DNA from 2 places in the Pantoea sp. PGP6 genome. Region 1 is predicted to be linked to the other one. Evidence: riboswitches for the same ligand, from Rfam matches in the RefSeq annotation. Region 1 holds a riboswitch; the other holds the start of a gene.
The links. Region 1 has a riboswitch for fluoride ahead of ACLIBF_RS03740 (DHHA2 domain-containing protein). Riboswitches for the same ligand answer to the same signal wherever they lie in the genome.

Region 1 (14,914 bases):
TCGCTGAGGTGACAAACGCTTATCTGACGTTGCGTGCGGATCAGGAGTTGCTGCAACTGGCTCACGATACGCTGAGCACGCAAAAGAGGACTTACGCATTGACCCAGGCGCTGTTTGATGCGGGTAATGCAACGCAAATTGATTTGCGGCGCGCAGAGATTGCGTTGCGTACTGCGGAAGTCAGTCAGGCTGCTTATACGAGGGTGGCGGCGCAGGATCGCAATGCACTGGTTTTGCTTTTAGGGCAGCCATTGACGGCCGAACTCTCGGCCAGCCTGGATAAGGCGAATACCTTGCCCGATGACATCATCCCTTCCGCGTTGCCGGCGGGCTTGCCGGCAGAATTGCTGGTGCGTCGTCCGGATGTCCGTGCGGCAGAGCAGCAACTGCGTGCGGCCAATGCCAATATCGGGGCCGCTCGCGCGGCATTTTTCCCGGCAATCAGTTTGACAGGATCGGCTGGTACGGCCAGTTCGAGTCTGGACGGGTTGTTCGAGCCGGGGTCAGCGGCCTGGAGTTTTGTTCCGCAAATCTCGTTGCCTATTTTCCGGGGAGGCGCTCTGCGCGCCAATCTGGACCTAGCCCAGGTACAAAAGCGCATCGAAATTGCGAATTACGAGAAGGCGATTCAGGTTGCCTTCCGCGAAGTGGCTGATGGCCTGGCGGGCAGACAAACCCTGGACGATCAATTCCGTTCAGAACAATTGTTGGTGCAGGCCAGCCAGGCTAACTATGAATTGGCCTCACAGCGCTTCCGGGCCGGTATTGACGATAATCTGGCGGAGCTTGACGCGCAACGAGCGCTGTTCAGTGCACAGCAAACTCTGGTTCAGACCCGACTGGCGCGAATGAGCAATTTGGTCAATTTGTATAAAGCGCTGGGGGGCGGATGGACAGAAAGCTCTCCGGCTAAGCCATAACTCTCCGGGCAGGTTAACGCCACTGTCTGGCGATAAGGTCGGCAATACGTGGGTGGAGGGATAAAACCGCCCGCGTATTGCATTGTCGTAGGGATAAGGGGTTACGGCGCGGCAACCACTTCTTTTACTGCGAGGACTGCTACGTCTTCGTCTTGTTGCCCGACAGCCGGCAGAAAGCACAACTGAACGGTTTACTTGAAATACTTTGGGGCAGTATATATCCCCACCTCAGGTGAAACGCTTAGTCAGAGAATATAAGCACGAAAATTTTTGGCGATAGGGCTTGACCTTACAACGGTGGCAAGTTCTATCATTGAAGTTACTACAACTAAATAGGATATATATATGCAATTACATCTAGAAAATATGACATGCGGCGGATGTGCCCGGACAGTGACTAAAGTGATTCAAAATATTGATCCTGAGGCAAGTATCATAACTGATCCACCGACTCGTAAGATCGAAGTGAAAACTTCTTTATCTACTGAACAAGTTGCTAATGCTTTACGTGAGGCAGGTTTTCCTCCGAGAGAGTAGTTAACTAAAAATGGTTACCTCCCCGCTGTGGTAACCATTTTTTATCATGTATCCTTACGGTTAGAAGTATTTCTGTTATTATTATGCACCATGGTGGGGTGTTTAGATGTCTTGAGTTGTAGTTTTGATTTAATATGTCTATTACTTAACTCACTAATTTTTTCTCTATGTTAAATGTATTGTGTTCAATATTTATGTGTGATTTACTAAATCATCGGTTTTTTCTTTTAAGGCCTCATTAATGTATCATGTGACGTCAAGTATTTGTGGAGGGAGTATTTGGTTTTTTTTAAATATATTAAGAACAGGGTGGTATGCCAAATTTATCATCATAAAAAGTAAGAAGAGCGAAGTATACGTAAACCAAACGCTGTAAGTTTAAGCATGCCATTTTTGTTCCATGCACTTCTTGATAGCTCCGGGTTTTCAGTCATCAGCCGATACCTCTTCCTGTATCAGGTTATTCAGAGATTCATGAGGCCGCTCGTTATTGTATTACCTCAGCCAGCATAATGTAATTCTCCCGTACCTCATTCTGAGTTCTAAATAGATTAAAATCCAGTATTTATGTCCGATAGCGGCGGTTAAACAGTTCTGCTTTGCATTAGTAACCCGCGTCCCCGGTAGGCGTTGATACGATATGCTTCCCGCAGAGAATGCACCGACTGGTATTTCTGTGCCGGCCTTAGAACTTTTGCTTCAGCATCTCCTGAAGCATCTCCTTGTCCACACTCAGGCCAGCCACCTGTTTCTTCAGTAGCTGATTTTCATCCTCCTGCTACCGCATGTGATTCAGTTCTGAATGAGAAATATCGCCTTATTCCTTACGGTATGTAATGGGATTGTCAGGGCATCGTACAATAGCGTGTTCGACAGCGTGATGAACTACTATCCAGAAGAGCTTGACCGTACGTTCGAGATAATTCTCGATAGCGTGGAGGCTCATATAAAGGTCTATGTGTCGGTCAAGAATCTTGATGCCAGTATGGCGGTAGAAGTACTCAATGAAGTAATATCAGCAAATATTATTGCTATCTAAAAATCAAAGAGACTGATATGTTAGTCTTAAAATAATAGTCAGTTAGAGACTCAACGGACGGAACAAACTAGCTGGCAGTTCGTACTATGCCCATACTATTATGGAATGACGATATTCAATTTATGTCAAATTTTTCAAGTATTCATTCGTCAATTCTGGTTAAGCTGGGATTCGGCCCATCTGACATGTGATGTCGTAGTTTTCCTGATATTTTCGTGGTCATTGTTTATGGGGGGGAGAAGAACCTCGGCGCAAAAGACTGTCGGTGCGGTCTTATTTAAGGTGCTAGGGTTTTCTTTCGCTATACATGATTTTATACTAGCGAGAATATAGATAAAGGATTTGGGAATGTAATGAATTTTAATGCTGTCCTCATATGCTATTATCCTGCGCTTATAATCCACTCCACTGAAAGTGTAATAGTACATGCTCCTGCTCGTAATCTTCCGGTGATATATCACTCAGGGCTTGAAGCCATTTCCAAGCCAGTAGATGACTCGCAAAACATCATCTGATATCAACATTCAAATATATGTTTCTGATAGTCCACTTTTCGGAGACTCTGCCAGTTCCTGGCGTGTCAGAATGTCCAGTTGATACCAGCAAAACCGCTGATATTGTCTCGCGCTGACACAACAGGACTGTCACTGGTTTTATCCGCAAGCCAGGCATATGAAGCGCCCAGTAGGGTGCCCCAGTGTTCATTAAACTGATGCTGCCAGCTCAGGGTAGTCTGCGTAGCATAAAATCCTGCGCTACGGTTGTATTCCCGGAAACCGGTTGTGCGGCTCTGGGCAGCATTAACGCCGTACCAGGTGTTAATGTACCGGGCGTCACCAAAAAGTGCCGCGCCCTGCAGGGCAACCGTATCTGTGTCGTTCTGCCAGGGCACGAGCGTCAGCGAGGCCTGGTACTGTACCCCCTGTGAATCCGTCAGCGGCAGAGTTGCACGGATTTCCGGGGTAAACCAGCTGTTCACCTGCCAGCCAACAGCAACCTGCGTGTTCAGTGCACCACGGATGTTTCCCATTCCTTTCAGTTTGTCAGAACCATCGCGCCACGATGAATTTTGATCGGCACGGCCAAAACTGTATCCGAACGCATTTTCAAAATAGAGGCCATTATCCGTCTGCAGGTCATAACCGATACCTTTTGTTGAGTCGAAGAAAAACGCGCCTTTACGGACCTGCAGGGAAGGCATCACTGTCCAGTGCTGCTTATCCGCGCCACTGTAGCGGGGGGCGTTTTCTCCCATTATCCCCACCGTCACTCCATCCTGATTGCCGCTGTCGGCAATAGCGGACCCGCAGGTCGCTGCCAGCAGGATCACTGTACACCCTGTTACAGACGAATACGTTGCCATCATATATCCCTCGTTTTATGTTTATGCATTACGGTAAGCTGTGACCCGCCCGGCCACCCGCAGTGGATTATGACGATGCTTTATCAAGACTCAGCGTGGAAACCATCAAGAAACCATCAAGGCAGAATGAATGAACACAAAACGTATTCTGATTATCGAGGACGACCGGGATGCGGCGAATGTGCTCGAAGCCTATCTTCGCCGTGAAAACTTCGGGGTCATACTGGCCCATGATGGAAAAGCAGGACTTGAAGCCGCCCTTACCCAGCATCCTGCACTTATTCTGCTTGATATCATGCTGCCGGGTATGACCGGAACAGAAATACTCAGCCGGCTGCGCCGCGAATCCGATGTTCCCGTGATAATGGTCACCGCAATGGGCGAGGCCCCGGACCGTATCGGGGCCTTACGCTTCGGTGCGGATGATTATGTCGTCAAACCTTATGATCCGGGTGAGGTCGTGGCCCGGGTGCAGGCGGTGTTACGGCGTGGGGCGGCAGCGCATGCTAGCGCTGAAAATTATCGCCGGGTGGGGGCCGTTGAACTCAACCGGGACACCATGTCAGTCGCTGTTATTCACGATGAAAACCGGGTGCACCTTGAGCTGACCCCCACCGAGTTTTCACTGCTGGACATGATGATGACCCGCCCCCGGAGCGTCTGTTCCCGTCAGACGCTGCTTGAACACTGCCTGCCGGAAAGTGATGCGCTGGAGAGGGTGGTTGATACACACATCTATAACCTACGCCGCAAACTGGAAAAAGCGGGGGTCAGCGGTGTGCTGACCAGCGTGAGAGGGATCGGTTACCGGTATCTGCAGCCATGAAAAAAAGAGAGTCCCGTTCATTATGGCGCTGGATTTGCGTCAGGGTGTTGTCGCTGGCGGCCGGCAGTGTCGTGCTTATCGCCCTGTGCATGTGGCTGCGTTTTGCCCTGCTGGATGCCTGGGTACTGGCTGAACTGGATGATACCGATTTGCGTAATCAGTACCGCAGTGCTCAGGCGGCAGTACAGGAAGCCGAGGCAAGCGCCAGGCTTGCTGAGATAAACCTGCGACGCATGACGCTGCTTGCCCCGCAGGGTGCGGTTGCCCGGGTTCAGCTTGACGAGGCCCGCACAAACCGCGACACGGCAACAGCAAAACTGCAGAGCGCTCAGGCCGACCTGAGCAGTGCAGCGGACCGTCTGGGGTATGCGCGACTGCTCTCACCGGTTACCGGGGTGGTCACCACCGTCAGCGCCGGTCCGGGACAGGTAGTGACCACCGGACAGGAAATCCTGCGGGTGGCGCAGTCAGGGGCCCGTGATGCGGTCTTCAGCGTACCGGGGGCTCTGGCTGACACCCTGAAACAGCAGCAGACACTCACCCTGCGTATGGCGGATAACCCGTCGGTGTCGGTAACCGGAACGCTGCGTGACATCAGCCCGCAGGCCGACACACAGACCCGGACCTGGCGGGTACGCTATGACCTTGAGAATGCACCCGCGGTAATGGCTATGGGGGCGACGGTCACCGGGTCATTACCCCTGGGCGGCAGTGAAGTGTTTCAGGTACCGGCATCTGCCCTGACGAGGAAAGAACAGAAACCGGCAGTGTTCGTGGTGGACACCGGCAAAAATCGCCTGCGCCTGACACCCGTTGACATTGCGGCCTATATGACCGATTCGGTGCTCATCCGCAAAGGGCTGACAGCCGGTGAACAGGTGGTCACTGCCGGGGTCAGTCAGTTACGTGACGGGGAAAACGTGCTGACGGAGAACCAAAAATGAAAAATGTTATGCACGCTTCCGGCGGTTTTAATCTTTCTGCCTGGGCACTGGCCCACCGACAACTGGTGGCTTTTCTGATGCTGATGGTCACGGTGACAGGCGTCATGAGCTTTCTAAATCTGCCGCGCAGCGAAGATCCGGCGTTTACCATTAAGACCGCCGTGGTGTCGGCACAGTGGCCGGGCGCAACGGTAAAAGATACCGTCAGTTTCGTCACCGACACGCTGGAGAAGAAGCTCCAGGAAATCCCACATCTGGATTATATCGAGAGTTACACGCGTCCGGGCTCGTCGGTGATTTTTGTGAACCTGCGTGATGACACACCGCCGTCAGAGGTTGCGGGTATCTGGTATAGCGTGCGGAAAAAGATGGACGACATCCGGGCATCCCTGCCGGACGGCACCACCACCCCGGCCGTGGATGATGAATTCGATGATACATACGGCACAATTTATGGCTTCACGTCGGACGGCTTCACTCCCCGGCAGTTACGCGATACCGTCGATGATATCCGGACATCTCTGCTGGCTGTTCCGGGAACAGGGAAAGTTACGCTGCTGGGTGACAGCGAACAACAGGTGGTGATTGCTTTTGATCCACTGAAACTGTCGGGAATGGGACTCGATCTTCAGCAGGTGACGGCGGCTCTGCAGGCACAGAATGCCGTCACGCCCGCCGGACGTATCCGGACATCACAGGAAAATATGTCGGTGGAAGTCAGTGGCGCCTTCACATCCGTGGACAGCCTGCGGCAAATTGTGCTGCATACCGGAAACCGTTTTATCCCACTCACCGATTTGGCCACGGTCACACTGCAGCAGGCAGATCCGCCCTCACCGGAGTTTAGGGTTAACGGTAAACCAGCACTCGGGCTGGCGATTTCGATGGCTCGCGGTGGAAATATTGTTGATTTTGGTCGGGCGCTGAACGCGACGATGGACAGGATCCGCACGCATCTTCCTTACGGGATCAGTGTGGAGAAGGTGGCAGACCAGTCGGCCGTAGTCAGTGACGCGGTGGGAGGATTCGTCCAGGTGCTGGTTGAGGCCGTTATTATTGTGCTGGCCGTTTCTTTTGTTTCGCTGGGCAGCCGGGCAGGTCTGGTGGTCGCCGTGGCCATTCCGCTGGTGCTGGCCATGACATTTACCGGGATGGAACTGGCCGGAATAGGGCTACAGCGAATCTCCCTCGGTGCCCTGATCATTGCACTGGGACTGCTGGTTGATGATGCCATGATCACCGTAGAAGCCATGGTGTCGCGGCTTGAGGCTGGCGATGCCCTGAGTGTGGCCGCCACGCAGGTATTTCGTACCACCGCGTTCCCGATGCTGACGGGGACACTGGTGATGATTGCCGGATTTATACCGGTGGGATTTGCGGCATCGAGCGCAGGAGAATACTGCTACTCCCTGTTTGTGGTGGTACTGACAGCGCTGCTGAGCTCATGGCTGGTTGCGGTTCTTTTCTCGCCGCTTACCGGCGTCTGGTTACTGCCGGAACAGCATTCACATCAGTCACATAAGCACAGTTTCTTTCACCGTCATTATACCCGCCTGCTCGACCGGGTGATGCAGCACCGGCGCAAGACACTCGGTTGTGCCCTGGCGATACTGATATTGTCCGGGGGCGGAGCCCTGCTGATGCAGGGTGAGTTTTTCCCAGCGTCCGATCGCCCGGAGCTGCTGGTGAGCCTGACTCTGCCGCAGAATGTCAGCCAGGCACAGACGCACCGCGACGTCCTGAAGTTTGAAGCGAAGTTGCGCGATAATCCTGATATTGACCATTACTCAAGCTACATCGGTTCCGGCGCTGTGCGTTTTTATCTGCCGATGGATGTTCTGCTGCAGAAAGAGAACATTGCCCAGCTGGTCGTAGTGGCGAAAAATGAAGCGGCGAGAAACCGGCTGCAGAAACAGCTTGAGCAGATCCTGTCGAAAGATTTCAGTACGCTCACAACCCGGGTATCCACACTGGAGCTGGGCCCTCCGGTGGGCTGGCCGGTCAGATACCGGGTATCCGGGCCGGATAATACCCGTGTACGTGAACTGGCCACGCAACTGGCAGGGATGATTGCCCGCAATCCCGATACCCGGGGTGTCAATCTGACGTCCGGTGAACCGGAGCGGGTCATCCGTCTGCGGGTGGATCAGACGCAGGCGCGTGCCACCGGCATGACGTCTCAGTCACTGGCAGGAACGCTTGCCACGCTGTTTTCCGGAACCACCGTGACCACCCTGCGCGACCGTAACCGCCAGATTGATGTGGTGCTGCGGGGAAATGAAGCCTCACGACAAAACCCGGCGTTACTGAATGCTCTGATGCTGACATCATCGACCGGGAATAAAGTTCCCCTGGGACAGGTCGCCACGCCAGAATGGACGCTGGATGATCCGGTTATCTGGCGTCGGCAGCGGTTGCCGTTTATCACGGTTCAGTCGGATACCGCGCCCGGCGTTCGTGCAGAGACCGTGTCATCGGCACTCTCTCCGGTGGTTGCCGGTTTCCGGGAGAGTCTCCCGCCGGGTTACAGTGTGGAGGAAGGTGGAGTGGTTGTGGAATCGGAGAAAGGAAACAGCTCAGTGTATGCGGTATTGCCTGTCACGCTGATGGTGATGCTGTTACTGCTGATGATTCAGTTACAACGCTTTTCGTCGATGCTGCTGGCCCTGCTGATGGCACCGTTTGGTTTGCCTGGGATAGTTGTGGCTATGCTGCCTTTTGGCATACCGATGGGGTTTGTGGCGCTGCTGGGGATCATTGCACTGGCCGGGATGATCATCCGTAATGCCGTCATTCTTATTAGCGAAGTGGATGTGGGGATGAAAAATGGTTTCACTGCGGATGAGGCGATCAAAGTCGCCGCGCTGCACCGTTCACGCCCCATCATGCTGACCGCTTCGGCGGCCATTCTCGGGATGCTGCCGATTGCCCGGGATGTTTTCTGGGGACCGATGGCATTTGCCATTATTGGTGGGCTGCTTTCAGCCACACTGGCAACGCTGACACTACTGCCGGCAGCAATAAGTCTAATCTTTCACTGGAAACCGTATCCCTGACGAGTCCTGCCGTATCATCGCCTAGTGCTTCGACTAATGATTGCAACCCGCGGATATGGGGATGACCGTCGCTGCCGGTTGCGACTGCTAGGATCATGGCGCCGGACGCCGCCATGACCTGCTGGATCGTGGTGAACTCAGGAGGGGATTCGGCGTGTGAGACAGCGACTATCTGTGACCTCCGAATGAGGTGAATGGATGGTTCGTCGTTGTCTGAGCGCGCACTGGTTCAGTCGTCTTTCCCAGAACCACTTCAAGTACCAGCGCAATTTCGAGCATCCAGGGGATGGGACCCAGCAGACGTTTGAGGATAGCACGCACCTGGTCCGGAGGCTGTTCACGCACTTCGTTATAGCCACATTGACCCAGCCGGGTCTGCACCTCGGCTTCGGAAAGTCCCTTCACGATATTCTCAGGGAGCATCTCCATACACCCTTCTCCGGAAATACCTGACCCGGCAGGTCAGGTATGTTGTTATGGCGATAAAATGAAAATCTGCCGGAGACATGGCGCGGTTAAGTGTATGGCGCATATGCTTTTACAGCAGTGTCATCACAAAGAAACCAGTGGCAGTCATCAGAAGCGAGCCAGTTACGTGCGTCAGTACGGAAATGACAGCCCATGCATAATTGCCATTCTGAAGTAACACCACCACCTCAGCAGAAAAGGTGGAAAAGGTTGTCATACCGCCACATATGCCGGTGGTAATAAAAAACTTCCAGGCGGGATCAAGGTGAGGCTGCCGGACAAAAAAGGCCAGTGCCATACCGATGATAAATCCGCCAACCAGATTAACCACCAGGGTACCAGGTGGAAGATTGGGGAAAAGTGCATTGAGACGCATGGACAGTATCCAGCGGATCACACAGCCGATCGATCCGCCTATCACCACCGCGAATAATGATTTGTACATACCACCTCGCTGAAATCAGGGCACCATCAGACCGTCATTCAAGGGAATAACGTGCGGTGATGGCCCGTTTTTCATTCATTTCATACAGTACGGGGATTCCCGTCAGGACATGCAGATCGGGAACCTTATTTTCATCAATCTGCTCAATAAACATGGTCAGCGCACGCAGTGTATTAGCATGACTGACCAGCAACATGGTTTCGCCACTGGCGACGCGCAGGACAATGACGTGGTGCCAGTAAGGCAACAACCTTCGTTGCGTCATTTCCAGACTTTCTCCCCCCGGCAAATCCGTCAGGGACACATGACGATAACGTGCCTCACGATGAAGTGAAGCAGGTGCATCCGGCAACGGAGGGGAGATACCACGATAGCTCCTCCGCCAGTGATAAACGATTTTCTGGCCAATCTGTTGAGTGGCTTCATCTTTGTTCATTCCCTGAAGCGCACCGTAATGACGTTCATTTAACCGCCATGATTTGTCCACCGGTAACCACAATTGATTCAGCGCTTCCATTATCAGCCAGAGCGAATGAATTGCCCGGTTCAGAACGGATGTGCAGGCTCCATCTATGATTGTAGTGGCACACTGATTCCGGACCGTTTTATCAGGTTTGCTGCGCGCCGGGTTTCCTCCACTCCTTTCAGCATCAGCGGGACATTTTCCCATCCGGTAAAACGATTTTGCGATTCAACTAACTTTCGCCATGGCGGAGTAAAATAATTTTCCCCATAACAACTACCTGTCTGTCACCCACAACTGAACCGGAAGGACCTGAACCCGTTGAGTTGTTTGTACTGATTACCCGGATTTACCTGGACTCCGGTCAAGGAGGTGACGCATCAGAAGATGGGCACCGCTCCCGATGAACAGCGCGATTACAACGGCACTGGTATCATCCGGCAGTATATTAAAAAAGGCATCAGCGATCAGGAAAACCAGACAGTTTGCCTGGATCCCCGTTGCTGTTACAGTATGAGTATTTTTCCGTTCACAGAACCACCCTACCCCTTCCCGTATCTGAGCATACGGGAAGGGTGACGGAATCAGCGTTTTTTGAAGGCGGCTTTACCGGCGAAGATGGCGGCATCACCTAATTCATCTTCAATACGCATCAGTTGATTGTATTTCTCAATGCGCTCCCCACGGCTGGGTGCACCGGTTTTCAGGTGACCAGCCCGCAGGCCGACGGTCATATCTGCAATGAAGCTGTCCACGGTTTCCCCGCTCCGGTGCGAAATAAAGGTTCCCCAGTTGTTATCCTGACACAACTGGACGGCTTCGATGGTTTCACTCAGGGTGCCTATCTGGTTCAGTTTGATCAATGCGGCATTGGCCAGGTTTTCATCGATACCTCGCTGGATATATTTCACATTGGTCACAAAGATATCATCGCCAACCAGCTCAACTTTATCGCCGAGCGCGCGGTGCAGGAGCTGCCAGCCGGCCCAGTCGTCTTCCGCAAGGCCATCTTCAATCAGGACTATCGGGAAATCCTTCACCAGTTGCTCATAGTAGCGGGTCATTTCGTCGGCGCTGAGCCGGGTATTTTCGGTACGCAGGGTATATTTCCCATCGACGTAGAATTCACTGGAGGCCGGATCCATGCAAATAACGATATCTTCGCCTGGGCGGTATCCCGCCTTGCTAATTGCCTCCACGATAAGCTCCAGCGGCTGACGGTTTGAGGAAACGGCCGGTGCAAAACCGCCTTCATCGCCCACGCCGGCGGATAAACCTTTTTCCAGCAGGACCTGACGCAGGGCCTGGTAGACCTCACTGCCCCAGCGAATAGCTTCGCGTACGGAAGAGGCTCCCCATGGTGCAATCATAAACTCCTGAAAATCAGCGCCCTGCCAGCGGGCATGAACTCCGCCGTTAATGATATTCATACAGGGAACCGGCAGCAGATTCGCGCCGACGCCACCCAGATAGCGGTAGAGCGGGGTAGAGGATAGTTGTGCCGCCAGGCGGGATACTGCCAGCGATACGCCAAGGATCGCATTAGCACCCAGCCGGCCTTTGTTTTCTGTGCCATCAAGGGCAATCAGACAGTTGTCGATTTCTTTCTGGCGGCGTACATCGTAGCCCTGCAGGGCATCGTTAATTTCGGTATTGACGCACTGGACCGCATCCTGAACACCTTTACCGCCAAAACGTGTCTTGTCATCATCGCGATGCTCGATGGCTTCACGGGAGCCGGTGCTGGCACCGGAAGGAACGGAGGCACGGGCCATACTGCCCCCTACAGAAGTCACTTCAACCTCTACGGTCGGGTTACCGCGGGAATCCAGAATTTCTCTTGCGATGATACATTCAATTTCAAAGCTCATAAGTTTGACCTTCTTTTAAGGGGCTGGAATATGTTTAATCAGAACATCAACAGAAAGGTGATTGATGAATTCGAAAGAAAAGGAGGAAAAAACCCCGAACAGGCGGTTTTCATGCCCCAGCATGACCAGATCGATATCTTCATGCTGAACAACGGCCTCAACGTCCCGGAAACGATGGATGCTGACGATGGACCTGACGTTGATATCAATACTGCTGGACTCCACCAGACGGCTAAGCATTGCCTTTGCATCAATAACTTCGCGGGACTGACGGTCTTTGGTTAATGAGTCACTGGTATAATCCAGTTCCCTATAGTCAGCACTGAGATGCCCGACAGTAATACGGGTGCCCATCTCTTTTGCCAGACGTTCTGCCTGCTCAAGCAACAGCAGACCATCGGTTTCATTCTGTACAAGTAACAAGGCATGCCGGTAAATTTGCATAAATCACCTCTTATAAGAAGCGAAGCGGTTGGTCAGCCAGGGGAGGATTTCTTTTTTCCGGCTTGTCATGCCGGGCAGCGATACCTGGCGGGAGCCTGTCAGGCTGCTGTCTGAAAAAAGCAAAACGGAGTTCCGGCTGGTAATGTCTGTCACCATCAGGATCACCATGTCCAGCACGCTGTCCTTGCAGGTTTTATCCATTTCCTGCAGTAGCTCAGGCAACAGGGGAGTAATATCAGCCATGTCGCGGACCTCAATTTGTGACAACAACAGCGGCACATCATGGATCCGGTAATTTTTGGCGTCACGATTGAGTAAAACCGACGCGGATTGCCCGGTTATATCTGTTTTGGCTCGCAGCAGCCCTGTCACAAACTGGTCATAATCGATACCGGCGATTTCCCGCAAAACAGCCACGGATTCCTGATCCTGAGTGGTGGTGGTGGGACCCGTCAGCGCAACGGTATCACTGAGGATCGCCCCCATCAGCAACACAGCCTGAGCGGCAGTCAGCGGCATCGGAATGTCATGCATGAGAATTGAGAGAATTACTGTTCCGCAGCATCCTACCGCCCGCACCCAGACATCCGGTGGATTGCGGGTAACAAGGGTACCAATACGATGATGGTCAATGATGCCGATGACGTTGCTGTCCATCAGCGAAGACGGTCCCTGCTCTGCATCCGTAAAATCAACCAGCCATACGGTTTTATCTGTCAGATCGACGGTGAGTAAATCGGGTTGTGAAACACCCGCAGCGTTGAGGATATAACGGGTTTCCGGGGTGATATCCCCCAGGCGCCAGGGCGTTGCGGGACGACCGGTGTAATTAAGCCAGTCAGCCACAACCAGCGCGCTGCAAATAGCATCGCTGTCAGGATTTCGATGACCGAAGACATAAATCGGATTATCTCTTTGAAAAGAGAGAGATTCTGCGGTAAGCGGTAATGTGGTTTTATTTTGCATAGCTATACCTGACATACATGCCTATAAGAGGACAACTTCATCTGTATATCAGGCGCCATCATCCGGTGTTGAAAAACCGGCGGTTGGGAAAGGTGGAGCACCATCACCTTGTAAATCAATCTTATATGGGCCTTTGCATTAAATCAATATTTATTGTTGGCCCTCGGTTTCGTACACACAAGTACATCCTGTCCCGCCAAAAACGTTTACAATAGTGCGCCGAATGAAGCAATTTATACCTTCTTAATTATATTTATGATGAGTATTATCGCCGACGTATCCTGACTCAGCTTAACCGGAGAGAAGGTCGTAATGCAGTGGCTAGGGCAATCTGTTATGGCCAGCGTGGTGAGATCAGAAAACGTTACAGTGAGGGATTGCGTGTGAGGTCGCCAGCGGAACCAGATGCATCCCACTGGGGGACAGCCAGTCCGGCTATTTGCTCTGCGACCATCTCTTGCGTTAACTGGTCAGGTTCAGGGTAGTACAGTCCCGGGTTACTTATCTAGGACTGCAGTCATGCGGGCAAAGTTGTTCTGGTCAGCACTGGTGATGCGGTAGGACGAAGCACCGGATTCCTTGGCGATAGCGGCAATTTTCGCTTCCGCGTTGCTGAGTGTGTCAGCAGTAACACTGACTGACTGGGCGAAGCCAGAGAAAGAGACTACGGAGAGCATACTGGCAGCAACAAGCAGTTTGATATTTTTCATGGTCATATTCCTTGGGTTATCTGGTCATCTGGTGATACCGGCATCATCGCCGTCTCACCTGTTGATGTGCATTAAAAACCCTGTAGTAAATACAGGGTCAATAAGTTATTTTGTAAATTATTGTTGGCTGTGTTTTTTCGTTTTCATACAACCCAGCTCTTGAAAGAGCCTCACCGTGGCTGACGAGGCATGAGAAAATACGGCCGTAACAGACACCGCGAAACCGGGATTGCGCTGGGGAGATAGGTCGGTGCAGGGCCGTTAACTTACAGGATTAGTGAGGGTTTATGATGTTATGGCTACTGATTAAGTACGCGATCACCGCCGGAATGGTTGTTTTTATCTCTGAAGTTGCCAAGCGTAGTGATCGGCTTGGTGGTCTTGTCGCCGCGCTTCCCCTGGTTACTGTGCTTGTGCTCGTGTGGATGAAGCTGGAAGGACAGAGTCAGCAAAAAATAGCCAATCATGCGTGGTATACATTCTGGTATGTAGTGCCGACACTACCTATGTTTTTACTATTCCCTGTTTTCTGTCAGCGATTTGGCTTTTGGATCACGCTGGGTAGCTGCTGCGTCGTAACCGTCCTTATTTTCTTTTTGTGGGCCAGTGCGTTACGCCGTTTTGGCATAAATCTGATGTGATAATGTACGCTGTTGTGAAGCCAACTGCACTATTGCCGGAGGAAACACCGACTAACTCCGAACCATATCAGGCTTTTTAACAGGATAAGAGAGTTTTCAAGGGGGCCGGCTTCCTGCCGGAAGCGCGGTTCTTTCTGTCAAAGACAAATTCAGATGTTCTGGGGAGGTGCGGATATTACAACTATTATACTCGCTGTCTTTCCTTATTGATAATGTCACCC
Region 2 (14,914 bases), 540 kb from region 1:
ATGCCATCTGCTCAGGGTAGACCTTGTGCAGCAGCTCCAGCATGATCGGCGCAGCCGTTGAGGCTCCTGGCGAAGCACCCAGCAGCGCCGAAATCGAGCCATCCTGCGAGGCAACCACTTCGGTGCCAAGACGCAGTACCGCGCCCTCTTTCTCATCTTTTTTGATGATCTGCACGCGCTGACCGGCGGTGACTAAACGCCAGTCTTCCTGCTTCGCCTGTGGCACATAGGCGCGCAGGGCATCCATCCGATCGCGATCGCTTTGCAGCACCTGATCCATCAGATATTTCACCAGATCAAAGCTTTTCAGCCCCACTTTAACCATCGGCAGCATATTGCTGCTGTTCAGCGAGGTGAACATATCCAGCAATGAACCCTGCTTCAGGAACTTGGTGGAGAAGGTGGCAAACGGCCCGAACAGCAGCACCTGCTTGCCATCCAGCACGCGGGTATCGACATGCGGTACCGACATCGGCGGTGCGCCGACGCTGGCTTTGCCGTAGACCTTGGCCATATGCTGCGCCACCACCTGCGGATTTTCAGTCACCAGGAATGAGCCGCCTACCGGGAAACCGGCATAGCCGTTGGCTTCCGGTACGCCGGCTTTCTGCAACAGCGGCAGCGCCGCGCCGCCAGCACCGATAAAGATATTTCTGGCGGTCAGCGTGCGGCGGGTGCCGCTCGCCAGACACTGCAGCGTAACCTGCCAGCGACCATCGCTCAGGCGCGTCAGTTCACGCACTTCCTGACGCAGACGCAGGCGGAAATTGGCCTTCTTCTCTAAGGAGGCGATCAGCTGGCGCGTCACTTCACCGAAATTGACGTCGGTTCCCATTTCGGTCCAGGTGGCCGCCACTTTCTGACTGCGATCACGGCCTTTCATCACCAGCGGGATCCAGCCAGCAATCTGCTGCGGATCTTCGGAGTAGGCCATGCCACGGAACAGGGTGCTTTTCTGCAGCGCCTGGAAGCGTTTGCGCAGGAACTCGACATTGTCGTCGCCCCAGACAAAACTCATGTGCGGCGTGCTGTGGATAAAGCTTTTTGGATTGCGCAGGTTGCCCTTCTGCACCTGTGAGGCCCAGAACTGACGGGAAATCATGAACGATTCGTTGATCGTCACCGCTTTAGAGATGTCGATGCTGCCATCGGCACGCTGTGGCGTATAGTTCAGCTCGGCCAGCGCGGCATGGCCGGTGCCTGCATTGTTCCAGCCATTGGATGACTCTTCTGCCACGCTGTCCAGCCGCTCTACCATCTCGATAGACCAGTCCGGTTCCAGATCCTGCAGCCATGCGCCCAGGGTGGCGCTCATCACGCCCGCGCCAATCAGCAACACGTCAACGTCTTTGCGCTCCTGCGCGGTAGTGGTGTCCTTTGCCATGGCGCTCATCGCGAGCGCAAGGTTTACTGCTGAATTGCACATGAGGCGACATCTCCTCTTCTGTTGACCTGAAGCTCAACAGTTTTGCAGGCGAAATAGTCACGCTTCTTTCGAGCGCGTTGCGCTATTTCTCAAAGGTTAAGACTCAGGTATAGGTTAAAGCGGTGATAACGGGTTAACTGCACGTTATGCTTTGTCATGCGAATATAACATTCTCGCATCTGAATTAAACATTTGTTTATTTTTTAAATGCAGAAATGATTCAGCATAAGAATTAATCATGGCGGCAGAGGCAGTATAAGTGATTTTTTATTGATAACTCAGTAGCTTAAGAGAGTTGGTTGTTGCAGGAACGCGCCATCATGGTGCAGCGCCCGCTGAGTGGGTTACAGAGAGGAATTATTTAATTCACTGAATTTCAGGCAGTTATCAGTGAGTAAGGAATAGTCTAAAAGTGCATCAGCGCCGGTTTCAGGCGGTCAGTGTAAAAATAATGTTACATTTTTGTGAGGATGAAATGCGCGCGCCACGGCGCACGCATCGGACTGCCTCACTGACCTGACACAGACGCCGGTAGCTTTTTCAGACTGATTGCCATGCGGTTGTAGGAGTTCATCAGACCGATGGCGATATTCAAATCGACAATCTCTTTGTCGCTAAAGCAGGCCTGCAGTGCGGCATAATCCTCATCGGGTGCGCCCGCGCTGGCGATCAGCGTCAGGCACTCTGCCCAGCGCAGGGCCGCCTTCTCGCGATCGCTGAATAAATTCCCCGATTCATTCCACACCGCGGTCAGCACAATTTTATCCCAGCTCACATTGGCTTTATGCAATGCTTTGCTGTGCATGTCGATGCAGTAGGCGCAGCCGTTAATTTGCGAGATGCGCAGGAACACCAGTTCCAGCAGGGTTAACGGCAAATCGGTTTGTGTCAGGTAGTGGTAAACACCGCCGAGCGCTTTCATCCCGGCTGGGGCGACTTGATTAAAATCGATACGTTCACTCATTTTTTTGCCTCATTGATGTGGGTTGAGGCGATTGTCGGCTTTTCCATGGAACAGCAAAAGTGCCAAAAAATGACGATTTAATGGGCCCATCGCTTTTCGCCACGCTGACGCTTAAACGCGGCCAGGCGCGGGGTCTGAGCGAGCAGCTGCGGCAGCAGATTGAACAGGCGATCATCGACCAGCGCTTGCCACCCGGCGCACGGCTTCCTTCCTGCCGTGATTTAGCGGCCCAGCTCGGCGTCGCTCGCGGTACGGTGCGCGCCAGCTATGACATGCTGGTGGATCGCCAGTTTCTGCATACCCGCGGCGCGGCCGGTACCTTTGTGAACCCGCTGCCGGTGCTGAGCGAAGCCGCTGGCGCCCAGGCTGTGGTGCCGCTGTCACTGCGTGAGGGCGGAGAGGATTACGACTCGCCGCCCCTGACGTTCCAGATGGGCATCCCCGCCAGCGATAGCTTTCCGGCCAAAGTCTGGCTGCGCATCCTGCAACGTCAGACGCGGGCACTGGTCGGGAAACCGGCCAGTTACCCCGATCCGCGCGGCACGCCAGCACTGCGTCAGGCACTGGTAGCCTGGCTGGCGGTCGCGCGCGGGGTGCGCTGTCATGCCGATCAAATTTTTATCACCAATGGCTATGCCGGAGCGATGGGGCTGATTGGCCTGGCAATGGATTTTCAGGGGAAGCAGGCCTGGCTGGAAGATCCGGGCTTTATGGTCGCCCGGCAGGCGGTAGAAACCCTGCGGGTAAGGCCGGTGGCGGTGCCAGTCGATGCCGAAGGTCTGCAGGTTGAGGAAGGTCTGGCGCGGGCACCGGATGCGGCGTTTGCGCTGGTCACGCCGGGCCAGCAGGCCCCGCTCGGCGTCACCCTGTCGCCGGCACGCCGCCATGCGTTGCTTAACTGGGCCAGCCATCAACAGCGCTGGATCATTGAGGATGATTATCTGGGCGAACTGCAGCCTGGTCACCGGGCTGCACCGGCGCTGGCGGCGCTCGACAGCGAGGGACGGGTGCTGCATATCGGTACGTTCAGCAAATCGCTGACGCCGCGATTGCGGCTTGGCTTTATTGTGGTCCCGCCCGCCCTGGTCTCGCGTTTTGCGGAAGTTTGTGCGCTGTTAGCACCGGCCTCGTCGGGATTGCTTCATGATGCGGTGGCCGTTTTCCTGCGGGAAGGACACTTCATGCGGCATCTGCGGCGCATGAAGCGGGTCTACCACGAACGACTGGAGCAGATGATGGCCGCTCTGCAACCCCATTTCCCCGAGGTGCAACGTGCCGGGCTGGCGGTGATTGTCAGGTTGCCGGCCGGTACGCCGGATCAGCTGATTGCGCAGCAAGCATTGGCCTATGGCATGGCCCCGTCACCGCTGTCGATCTGGTATCAGCGCGACGAACAACGCTGTGCCGGACTGCTGCTCGGTGCGGCTCAGTTACCGCGTGATGGCTATGCGCGCAGTGCAGCACGCCTGAAAGCGCTGGTCGATGCGCAGACTGCCTGACTCAGCTCCTGAACCAGCGGCGCCAGACGAAGCGAATCACAAAAAACTCCACCGTGCCCAGCAGTAAAAACCAGATGCAGAACACCACGGTGTAGAGCTGGTTAAGATCCTGCAAATGCAGCATCTGCTGCAGATGCTGTGCCACCGACAGGCTAAAAGCTGGCGCAGGCAGCAGCAGGGCAGAGAGAAACCCCAACAGCAAAATGCCGCCAGGCACGATTAAAGATTCAAAAGGGTTATTCATAACTGGCATCCCGTAATAATAAGCCGGGCATTTTCCGGCAATCAGCGCTGGGGTTCAATCAGGGAATGCAGACGCAGTGGCCAGACAAGCCGATTATCGTTGCGGAAAACTGTCAGAAAATGCTTTACCACCATCGACTTAGCGCGAAACATAGCGAATGATAAAAGTTATAGCCTTTGCTATACTTAAATCCATGATTTTACTGTCTTTTTATCTCTGCGGTTGCGTGGTAGACTGCGCGCACTTTTTCATTACTGAACACTTTGTGTGGTGAATACAGCGTGAATTGCCGCTTTTTCGCCCCAGGTGAATAAATCATGACCTTTATTGCCACCTTAATTCTTGCACTGGGTATGTCGATGGACGCGTTTGCTGCTGCACTGGGCAAAGGTGCCACCTTGCATCGTCCGGGTTTTAAAGAAGCGCTGCGCACCGGTCTGATTTTTGGCTCAATCGAAGCCTTAACGCCGCTGATTGGCTGGGCGCTTGGCCTGGCCGCCAGTCGTTACATCATGGCGTGGGACCACTGGATCGCCTTTATCCTGCTGGCGTTTTTAGGCGGCCGCATGATGATGGAAGGTTTCCGGCAAACCGCCGTCGCAGAACCCTGTGAAGCGCCGCAGAGCCATGGCTTTATGGTACTGGCCACTACCGCTGTGGCGACCAGCCTTGATGCGCTGGCGGTCGGTGTGGGTCTGGCCTTCTTGCAGGTCAACATTATTACCACCGCGCTGACCATCGGGGCCGCCACCACCGTCATGGCCACCACCGGCGTGCTGGTGGGCCGCTTTATTGGTCCGGTACTCGGCAAATGGGCGGAAGTGCTGGGCGGTCTGGTGTTGATTGCCGTCGGCGCGACCATTCTGCTGCAACATCTCGGTCAGGCCGCTTAACGGTTTTTTGCGCAAAATAAACTCAATTTTGTGATCTGGTTCAAAATTTATTGCCGAAAAAACGCGCTGAAGTTATACTTTTCGCATATTTCTTCAACTAATTTTGCATCAGGTGTCACATGAAACGCATTTTTAACTACGTGTTCCGCGCTTACGTCGAAACCTTCAAACACGTACCGCCGGGTGCGATGTACTAAGCACGCCGCAGAAAACCCTCGATAATCGCGGTCAGGGATCGACCGATGATTATCACTTTTTCTTCTGTTCCACCGCCCGCGCTTTACCCCATTCACCGCCTCGTTTCCGCCCGCAATTTGCCGTCAACAGCGATCGCTGACGCCACAGAAAATCCTTTTTGCTGATCATTCCAGCGCTTATTACGCTGTTGAATGATCAGCAGCAGATCCGATGAGCATAACTGTGTACGCTTTTGCCGATGACTTTTGTTACCCTGCGCGCCTCTTTTCTCAGTAAAAATCTGAAAATTCGCGATTACAACGGGGCAGCAATGCAGCTTTGCAGTTTCTCTCTTCCTGACCAGGACAAAAAAAGTTTCGGTATCGTGCGCGAGCACGGCGTGGTGGATCTCGGTTTACGCTTCGGTGCAGCCTGCGCCGATTTAAAAACCTTTCTGAGCCGCTCATCGCTGGCCGATCTCCATGCTTTTCACACCATGCCAATCGACTATCCGTTTAGCGCCATCCGCTTTCTGCCGGTGATTGAGAATCCTGGCAAGGTGTTTTGCGTCGGGATGAACTACGCCGATAAACGAAAAGAGTTTGCCGAGACGCTCGATGCGCCGACCCTGTTTGTGCGTTTCGCCGACTCGCTCACCGGCCATGACCAGCCGCTGCAAAAGCCCGCTACCACTCAGGAGTTCGACTTTGAAGGCGAACTGGCGGTGATTATCGGCAAAGCGGCCCATCAGGTCAGCGCTGCCAACGCGCTGGAGGCGGTGGCGGGTTACAGCTGCTTTATGGATGCGACCGTGCGCGACATGCAGTTTACCTGGTTTACCGCCGGCAAAAACTGGCCGCAGACCGGCGGATTCGGACCCTGGATGACCACTGCGGATGTCATCCCCGATCCGCAGCAGCTGGCGATCAAAACCTGGTTAAACGGGCGGGAAGTGCAGAACGATACCACCGGCAGCATGGTGCATCCGGTAGCAAAAATTATTGAATACATCTCGGCCTTCAGCCCGCTGTCGCCCGGCGATGTGATCATCACCGGTTCACCGGGTGGCGTCGGTAAAAAACGCACACCGCCGCTGTTTATGTTCTCCGGCGATGTGGTTGAAGTAGAAATTGAGCAGATTGGGCGTCTGCGCAATGTGATTGCGTAACCCCCCTCGCTGCGAAGCGCAATGTGTCACACCGTTAATCTGATTACCCGCCTGCTGCGAAATCCCGTCCTACACTGAGTTATCCCCCCGAAACAGGAGCAGCGGATGATCCAGAAGCATCGACGAAAACAGGCGGCCATCGTGGCAGGCGTTGGGTTAGGTGTGGCGGCCACACTGTGGGGCATGAAACGCTGGCAGCAGCTGAAGCAGACGCCGCCGGTGTCGCCGCGCAGTCACCACGCCGGGCTGGCCGGTTATTATCAGCAGATTGGCGACTGGCGGATGTTTACCCGCGTCACACCGAATGAGCGCCAGGGGTTGCCGGTGGTGCTGGTTCACGGTCTGGTGATGTCCGGCCGGGCGATGGAACCGCTGGCGCTGGCATTAAGCCGCGATTATCACGTGCTGGTGCCTGACCTGCCGGGTTTCGGGGCCAGTGCGCTGCCGGCCTCGGCGCCGGTGATGTCGGTGGATCAGCTGGCCGACGCGCTGTGGCTTTGGCTGCAGCACAACGGATTCCAGCGCGCCATCTGGGTGGGCAACTCGTTTGGCTGCCAGATTCTGGCGGCGCTGGCGGTGAAATATCCGCAGGCGGTGGCGGGACTGGTGCTGCAGGGGCCGACGGTCGATCGTCACGCCCGCAGCCTGCCGCGTCAGCTCTGGCGCGACTGGCGTAACGGTCGTCTGGAAGCACGTCGTCCGCCGGGACCGCTGGCGCGCATTGATTACGCCAAAGCCGGTCTGCGGCGCGCCTTCGGCACCATGCGTGCCATGATGCGTGACCATATTGAACATCGCCTGACGTACATTAGCGCGCCAACCCTGCTTTTGCGCGGCTCGCGCGACCCGGTGTGTCCGGCGCGCTGGCTGGATGAACTCGCCGCCCTGATGCCGCACAGCGAAACCCTCACGCTGCGCGACGGGACGCACACCCTGCATTATGTCTATCCGTGGAGTTTCTGTAGCGCCATCCGCCCGTTCCTGGCGCGTATCCAGCAGGAGGATCAGCATGAGTAAACCACCGAAAGGGATTGCCCGTTTCGACTCTGCCGCGGCGATGCTGCTGGCGCTGGCCAATGCGCTGCACGATCGGCCCTTCGCCAGCCCCAGTCAGTCACCGACGCTGGATCGTCTGCTGCCGTCGCTTAACCGCTTGCCGACCGGACTCCGCGAGTGGGGCTACGCGCTGGGCGGCATGGCAGAAGGCATCACGCTGCGTCAGGCCGGTGAGCTGGATGTAGAAGGGATCGCCGAATGGATGGTGAGTGAATACCCGCAGCAGGACTATCCGGCGGCCTTTATCGGCTCCTCGAACGGTGCGCTGATACATCTGGCGGCGGCGATGGGCGTGCCCTGGCTGCCCCAGACTTTCCTCTGCCCGGTGCGGGCCGCCAATAACGATCCGGATGATGCGCAGGCGAGCTTTGAGCAGGGCAAGGAGATTGCCGCCGCGCTGCTGGCTGCCTGGCCACGGCTGGCGGTGCATCACATGCAGGACCCGAATCAGGATCGGCTGATGCTCGATCAGATGCGTTACTTCCGGCTGAAACTGCGTGCGCTGCCGCTGGCGTTCAACGAATTCCTGATGGGCAGCCTGCCGGCCGGATCAACGCTGTTTATCAATCACTGTACCCGACAGTGGCCGGTGACCCGCACCAGCGATCGCTCGTTCTTTCAGTTTGGCGCGCTCGGCGGCGCAACCGAAAAAGAGTACTTACAGGGCGGTCCGCGGGTGGCGGAATACCTGGCGCGCTACGGCATTGATCGCGAACGCTGGACCCCGCCTGCCATTACCGATCACGTGCCAGAAGCGGAATGGGGACTGGATGGTTATCTGATCTCGCCGCTGAAAAAACTGGCGGAGGCTCAGGGCCTGAAGCTGATGGAGATTCGTTATGAAGATCCGGAAGCGATGAGTTATGTGGTGGCGGAGATCTACCGCGACTGGTATCTGGCCGCCGGCATTTTACCGACCCGCCTGACGGTGGACAGTTTTCTGCTGATGGACCCCTGGTGCAGCATGCAGCAGCACGCTATCCCGTTCTGGCTGGTGTTCTGCACCGAGCCCTCTGCTGCGGCACTGCAGCGTTTCCTTGAGAAACAGCCACCGTTCCGCAACATCGACATGATGCTGTTTTCGCACGGCACCGACAGCATCGGGCTGGCGGAGATTGCGCGCTGGCAGGCGCTACTGGCGTATGCCCGGGAGGAGGGTGCATTGATTGGCGTGGATGAGGAGCGCTTCCCGCGCGATTTCGCCACTTTCGCCCGCTTTGACTCGGCATTACGGGAACGGGCGCCGCTGTTACCGCCGCCGCCGCCGCTGAGTGTGGAGAAGGTAATCACCGGCATCCAGCGTTATGGCGCGAAACATGGAGTCACCCTGACGGCGCTGACGTAACGCCTGCGCCGTCAGGCGGGATTACTCGCCGTCGGTGATCGGTTTGCGCACCAGCAGCAGGTAAGCCAGTGCGCCAACCAGCGTCACGCAGGCACAAATCATCAGCGCCATGCTGAACGATTTGGTGGTGTCGAGCACCCAACCGGTGATCACTGGCGCGAAGGAGGCGAAGATAAAGCTGGCGAAGTTCTGGATACTGCCGACCGATGCAGTCATGCGGGCCGTCACATTAGCGTGAATCAGGCCCCAGCATGAGGTGCCGGCGAAGTGAATGCAGAACAGCGCCATGCCAATCAGGGTAACGGCACTGGTGGTATCGGTGGCGCGGGTCACCACGGCGGTAAAGCCGGCGGATAGCAGCATACCGCTGACGATGCAGACCTTGCGGGTTTTCACCGCGTTAAAGCCACGACGCACCAGTGAATCGACCACATAGCCATTCAGCAACATCCCCGCCGCACCAAACAGGAACGGAATCGCCGCCAGCAGGCCGGTACTTTTCAGATCCAGATGGTAGGTCGACTGCAGATAACCCGGCAGCCAGGCGATATAGAGCCACGCGGTATAGTTAATGCCGCTGAAGCCAATCATCATGCCCCACATGGTGCGCTGCTTAAACAGGCCGCGCCACTCTTTGAAGCTGATCGGCTCTTTACGCGAGGCGACGCTGCCCGCCTGCAGATAGTGGATCTCTTCAGCGCTCAGGGTGTTGTTATCGCGATCGCGGTAAACCATGTACCAGCCAATGGCGAGGAACATCCCGAGGATACCAATAGTGACAAACATGCCGCGCCAGCCCATCACCAGCATCATGGCAGCCAGAATCGGTGGCGCTACTGACAGGCCAATCATTGAGGCGGCATTAAACATCCCCATCGGCATGCCGCGATCTTTGATATTGAACCAGTCGTTGATCACTTTAACGCCGCACGGGTTCATCGGCGCTTCACCAATGCCGAGGCCGATACGCACCAGGATGAACTGGGTGAAGTTATGTACCAGACCCGATGCCGCCTGAAACAGCGACCAGATAAACATGCCGATGCCGAGCATAATGCGCGGCCCTTTACGATCCAGCAGCGCGCCACACGGCAGCTGCGCCAGGCCGTAGGCCAGAGAAAACGCGGAGAGCAGGAAGCCGATTTCGGTGGCGCTCAGACCCATCTCCTCGCGGATAGTCATGTTAGCCACCGACAGCGAACTGCGGTCGAGGTAGTTAATAATGGCGGCGAACAGCAGCAACAGCATGGCTGTCACCTGAATTTTACGGATGCGCGGTGAGCGGACGATATCGCCGCGCATTGGAACGTAATCCTGGCCTGGCGCCGCTCCGCCGGACACGTTGTCGTGGCCGGTCACTGATGTCTTTTCCATTGCACTCTCCCGAAGCTGGGTAGTTATCGTTATGGTGAAGAGGGGGGTTCGCGCAGCGGCAAGTGGCCGCCATGACGTTGCAGTCGAGACTAAGAGCAAAGGAGAAGAGATGTTGCAAAGATGTTTCTGAATCGTGCGGGAGCTAATGCTTTGTGGTTTTTAATCGGTTTTTAATTGTACTGACTAATCGAGCGCACCATCGAGGTTTTAGCCGTCGCCAGATGGTTATGTAATGCACAAAGCGCATCGACATCCTGTCGGCCAATCAGCGCGGTCAGAATCGCCATATGCTCCTCCAGCGCCACAATATTTCGTTGCTTCAGATCGCTCTCATCCCACTGATAATGTGAGTGAAATATCACAGAGATGATCTCCAGCGACTGGTTGAAAAACGGATTATTGGCGGCGGATAAAATCAGTGAATGCATCTGCCGATCCAGGGCGGCAAAGTGGCGGTAGTTGCTGGCGATGGTGTCACGCATCGATCGGTGACGATCCAGCAGATCCCGCGCCTGTACCCAGCGTTCATCGCTGGCTGGCAGATTTAAAAAACGGCTCAGCGCGTGGGTTTCCAGCATTTCCCGCAGCTCAAACAGCTTCTCCGCGTAATCCTGGCTGAATTTCTTCATCCGCCACTGGCCCCGTTTGACCGGCTCCAGCAGATCGTATCGCATAAAACGCAGCAGAAACTCCCGCACCACTACCGGACTGACTTTGACCTGCTGAGCCAGTTGCAGCTCGCTGAAGGTGTCGCCAGGCACCAGCTGGCGCTGATTAATCATGTTAAAAAACACCTGTTCGAAGTGGCTGGCCTGCTGCTCAATCGGCGGCGTTAGCGCACTGAACCCGTCGTCTTCGCACGGATCGCGCACGATCACCCAGGTTTTATCGACCTTTTCCAGCACGCCCCGCTGATGCAGATAGTGCAGGGTGTGACGCACCGTGGTGCGGCTGATATTGAACATCTCAGCCAGCGCCGCCTGCGGAGGCAGAGGCGACAGAATATGGCGCTGGGCGATGCTTTCCAGCATCTGGTTAATCACGTTATGTCGTAAATTCTGACTGCGGCTCATCCCGTCCTCCGGTTTTTTACGCATTAAAAACCATTCAAAGCCCAAAAAAATCGTCGTGCTTCACACTTCCCGCCATCGAATCCCGCGCCGCAGGCAGGATTCGCCATAACTGCGTGCAGGACAACCCGGAGAATCACCATGACAACAATGAAAGCACTGGTCATCGCCGAGCCACGTAAGATGGTCTGGGCCACGCGCGAACAACCAACACCCGGCGCCGGTGAAGCGCTGATTAAAATCCTCACCGCCGGAATCTGTGGCACCGATATTCACGCCTGGTCCGGCAACCAGCCGTTCTTCAGCTATCCGCGGGTGCTGGGCCATGAACTCTGTGCTGAAGTGGTGGCGCTGGGCAGCGGCGCGAGCGGCGTTGAACCGGGTCAGCGGGTCGCGTTGATGCCCTACATCTCCTGCCTGCGCTGCGACGCCTGTCAGAGCGGCAAGACCAACTGCTGCGAGCAGATTTCAGTGATTGGCGTCCATCAGGATGGCGGTTTCTGCGACTACCTGAGCGTACCGGTCAGCACGCTGCTAGTGGTGGATGATGTCGCGCCGGATGCGGCCGCGCTGATTGAACCGTTCGCCATCAGTGCCCATGCGGTCAGACGTGCCGCTATCGTGGCCGGTGAGCAGGTATTAGTGGTCGGCGCGGGTCCGATCGGCCTGGGCGTGGCGGCGATTGCGGCTGCCAGTGGCGCTGAGGTGGTGGTAGCCGATACCAGCGCGTTCCGTCGCCAGCACGTGGCTGACCAGCTCGGCCTGGCAGCGCTCAATCCGGCGGAAGAGGATTTTTACACTGCGCTACGCGAGCAGTTTGGCGGGCGTCTGGCGCTCAAAGTGATCGACGCCACCGGCAGCCCGGCGGCGATGAACAACGCGGTGAACCTGATGCGTCATGGCGGCACCATCGTTTATGTCGGACTGCATAAAGGCGATCTGGTGATCCCGGACAGCGAATTCCACAAAAAAGAGACCACCCTGATGGGCAGCCGCAACGCCACCCGTGAAGATTTTGATCGGGTACGTGAGTTAATGGCCAGCGGCGCACTGCGGGCTGAAATGATGCTTAATCACCATCTCGACTTTTCAACGCTGGCGGACAGCTTTGAGTCGCAGGTGATCAACAACCGCGAACTGATCAAAGGCGTGATTCATTTCGATCGCTGATTGCTGTGCAGCAGCGTCAGGGTCTGAAAGAAGTGTGACCTTACCGCACCGGCATCTACCGCCAGTGCGATGCGCTGAGACGGCAGACCATCAAACGGATCGTGGCGCGAAGCCAGCGCGCTCAGCTTACGCACCGTCTGGCCGCAGGCGATCCCCTCGGTGATCACCCGCAGCGGGCTTTCCGTTAAGGTGAAGGCCGCCGGCAGACTGAGCCACGCCAGCGCCAGCGTGTCGTGCAGCGCCATGCCGGCAAAGCCCTCTTTTGCCAGGCTGTAAGCAAGATAGGGCCGGCAGATGGCGCTCAGAACCGGCTGGTTAAGCCGCTGAACGTCATCGCCGGTGATCAGCACCTGGTGGGTGACATCCAGCGGTATCACCACCACCTTCAGCGCCGACGTCAGCACCTGATCGGCGGCGTGCGGATCTTTCCAGATGTTGAATTCACTGAACGGCGTCACGTTGCCGCTATGACCGCCGGTACCGAATGCGCCGCCCATGATCACCAGCTCTTTAACCAGCGGAATAATGTCCGGTGCCTGATTAATGGCGCTGGCGATGTTGGTCAGCGGGCCAATCGCCACCAGGGTGATCTGCTGCGGATGGGCCCGCACGCTGTCGATAATGAACTGCACCGCACTGGGCGCTGCGTCGCTGAACGGGTTATCAAACGCATCGCCCAGCCCATCTTCGCCGTGCAGCGTGGCGGGCGCACTCATACGCTGCGCCAGCGGCCGGGAACAGCCGCGATAAACGTCCGCCTCAATCGCCATTTTCTGGCAGAACAGCCGGGCATTTTTCACCGCCTGGCCCACCGCCACGTTGCCAAAAACGGTGGTGATGCCCAGCAGCCGCTGAGTTCGTGCCGCGTAGGCCAGCGCAAACGCATCGTCGACGCCAATGTCAGTATCAATAATCAGGGTACGCATAGACTCTCCGGGTCGCTGCCTTCAACGCTCAGCATTACCCTGACCGCCGCGCCGTCGTCAAGGTTTTCAGCGGCAACCGCTGCGGTGGCCACTCAGTTGCCAGCCGGAGAGTCGCATCGTATTATCCTTCGCTTAAGGTGATGGCGTGCCACCTTCCCCAACCGCCGGCGGGCTTTACCCCGGCTGATGACGCCTGACACTCGGTGTATCCTTTCGCGGGAGCTGAGGTGTCAGGCGCGGTTTATCTCTGCTTCTCCCCTCAGCCCGGCGTGAAATCTGCAATCAGGAGCAAGACATGTTGAAACCGTTGTTCGCCGTCATGATTGGCGGCTCTGCTGGCTGTGTGCTGCGGTGGCTGTTCGCGGTACGTTTCAATGCTTTATTTCCCAACCTGCCGCCCGGCACGCTGCTGGTTAATCTGATCGGCGGGTTGATCATTGGCGCGGCGATGGCCTGGTTTGTCCGCCATCCGGAAATTGACCCGGCGTGGAAGCTACTGATCATCACCGGCCTGTGCGGCGGGCTGACCACCTTCTCCTCGTTTACGGCAGAATTAATGGTATTGCTACAATCAGGTAAGTACCTCTGGGCGATGGCCAGTGCGCTGGTGCATGTCATCGGCTCGCTGCTGATGGCGTTTGCCGGTTTCGCACTGATGACGCTGCTGGCCTGACGGACCGTGAATCGCGGCTTGCCATAACGCTTAAGAGGTAGATACTGTTTTAGCTGCGATGTTGCCCAGGCCGCAAGGTGTGCGGCGTTGCAGCTGATTATTCTTCACCGATTATTCCGGACGATTAAGGAGCAGAGAGATGAGTCGTAATCCAACATTCCTTAACCTGGTGTTGTTAAACGGTGAGCCCGAAGAGAAGCTACAGGCGGCGCATAATGCCGGTTTTGACCAGGTCGAAATCTGGCGTGAGGACGTGGAGGCCTGCGACGGCGGTGCCGCGGCGCTGGCCCGGATTGCCGCTCAGCAGGGACCCGGCTTTACCAATCTGCAGGTGCTGCGTGATTTCACCGGCGCGCCCAGCGCGCTGCGCGGGCAGAAGCGCGAAGAGCTGCGTCAGTTTATCCACATTGCCCAGGCGCTGGGGTGTGACACCATTCAGGCTCCGGCCAGTACCCGTGAGGATTGCCGCGCCGATCAGATTGATGATGACCTGCGCTGGATGGCGTCGGAAGCCGCGCGCTACAACATGCGCATCATGTATGAGCCGATGGCCTGGTGCAGCGTGGATAACACCCTGCCGCTGGCGTGGCAGCGATTGCAGCGTCTCGATCAGCCCAACATCGGGCTGGTGGTCGATCTGTTCCATATCTGTGCGCTGGGCGGCGACGCTTCACAGCTGGATGGCATTCCTGCCGAGCGGATTTACGAGGTGCAACTGTGTGATATGGCTGCCGTTCCGCCGCAGGATAAGCAGAGTCTGATCGACATCGCGCGTCATCAGCGACTGCTACCCGGTGATGGCATTATCGACATCGGACGCTTTGTGGATAAGCTGAAAAGTGCCGGTTATCAGGGTCCGGTTGGCATTGAAGTGTTTAATGATACGCTGAAACGCCTGCCGCCTGAGGTGGCTGCCCGGCAGGCGTGGC

Region 2: linked by a shared signal. The riboswitch ahead of crcB (fluoride efflux transporter CrcB) and the one ahead of ACLIBF_RS03740 (DHHA2 domain-containing protein) in region 1 are both predicted to bind fluoride.

Annotation. Positions count from the first base shown of each region.
Region 1 is NZ_JBQBMA010000001.1:778,239-793,152, reverse strand. Features, by position in the region: gene ACLIBF_RS03795 (efflux transporter outer membrane subunit) at 1-920, shown strand, start outside; gene ACLIBF_RS03790 (heavy-metal-associated domain-containing protein) at 1,266-1,457, shown strand; gene ACLIBF_RS03785 (MipA/OmpV family protein) at 3,077-3,862, opposite strand; gene ACLIBF_RS03780 (response regulator) at 3,990-4,685, shown strand; gene ACLIBF_RS03775 (efflux RND transporter periplasmic adaptor subunit) at 4,682-5,629, shown strand; gene ACLIBF_RS03770 (efflux RND transporter permease subunit) at 5,626-8,685, shown strand; gene ACLIBF_RS03765 (cation-transporting P-type ATPase) at 8,854-9,114, opposite strand; gene crcB (fluoride efflux transporter CrcB) at 9,224-9,598, opposite strand; gene ACLIBF_RS03755 (2,3-bisphosphoglycerate-dependent phosphoglycerate mutase) at 9,633-10,268, opposite strand; gene eno (phosphopyruvate hydratase) at 10,646-11,932, opposite strand; gene ACLIBF_RS03745 (universal stress protein) at 11,948-12,376, opposite strand; gene ACLIBF_RS03740 (DHHA2 domain-containing protein) at 12,380-13,342, opposite strand; fluoride riboswitch at 13,385-13,459, opposite strand; partial or broken gene ACLIBF_RS03735 (Tn3 family transposase) at 13,576-13,719, shown strand; gene ACLIBF_RS03730 (YdgH/BhsA/McbA-like domain containing protein) at 13,840-14,052, opposite strand; gene ACLIBF_RS03725 (DUF3147 family protein) at 14,343-14,693, shown strand.
Region 2 is NZ_JBQBMA010000001.1:241,322-256,235, forward strand. Features, by position in the region: gene mqo (malate dehydrogenase (quinone)) at 1-1,426, opposite strand, end outside; gene ACLIBF_RS01120 (carboxymuconolactone decarboxylase family protein) at 1,935-2,390, opposite strand; gene pdxR (MocR-like pyridoxine biosynthesis transcription factor PdxR) at 2,450-3,889, shown strand; gene ACLIBF_RS01130 (DUF1158 domain-containing protein) at 3,891-4,133, opposite strand; gene mntP (manganese efflux pump MntP) at 4,451-5,026, shown strand; gene azuC (stress response protein AzuC) at 5,146-5,223, shown strand; gene ACLIBF_RS01145 (fumarylacetoacetate hydrolase family protein) at 5,535-6,371, shown strand; gene ACLIBF_RS01150 (alpha/beta fold hydrolase) at 6,477-7,388, shown strand; gene ACLIBF_RS01155 (hypothetical protein) at 7,381-8,772, shown strand; gene ACLIBF_RS01160 (MFS transporter) at 8,794-10,146, opposite strand; gene ACLIBF_RS01165 (GntR family transcriptional regulator) at 10,317-11,219, opposite strand; gene ACLIBF_RS01170 (zinc-binding alcohol dehydrogenase family protein) at 11,358-12,386, shown strand; gene ACLIBF_RS01175 (nucleoside hydrolase) at 12,371-13,312, opposite strand; fluoride riboswitch at 13,440-13,515, shown strand; gene crcB (fluoride efflux transporter CrcB) at 13,608-13,985, shown strand; gene ACLIBF_RS01185 (sugar phosphate isomerase/epimerase family protein) at 14,125-14,914, shown strand, end outside.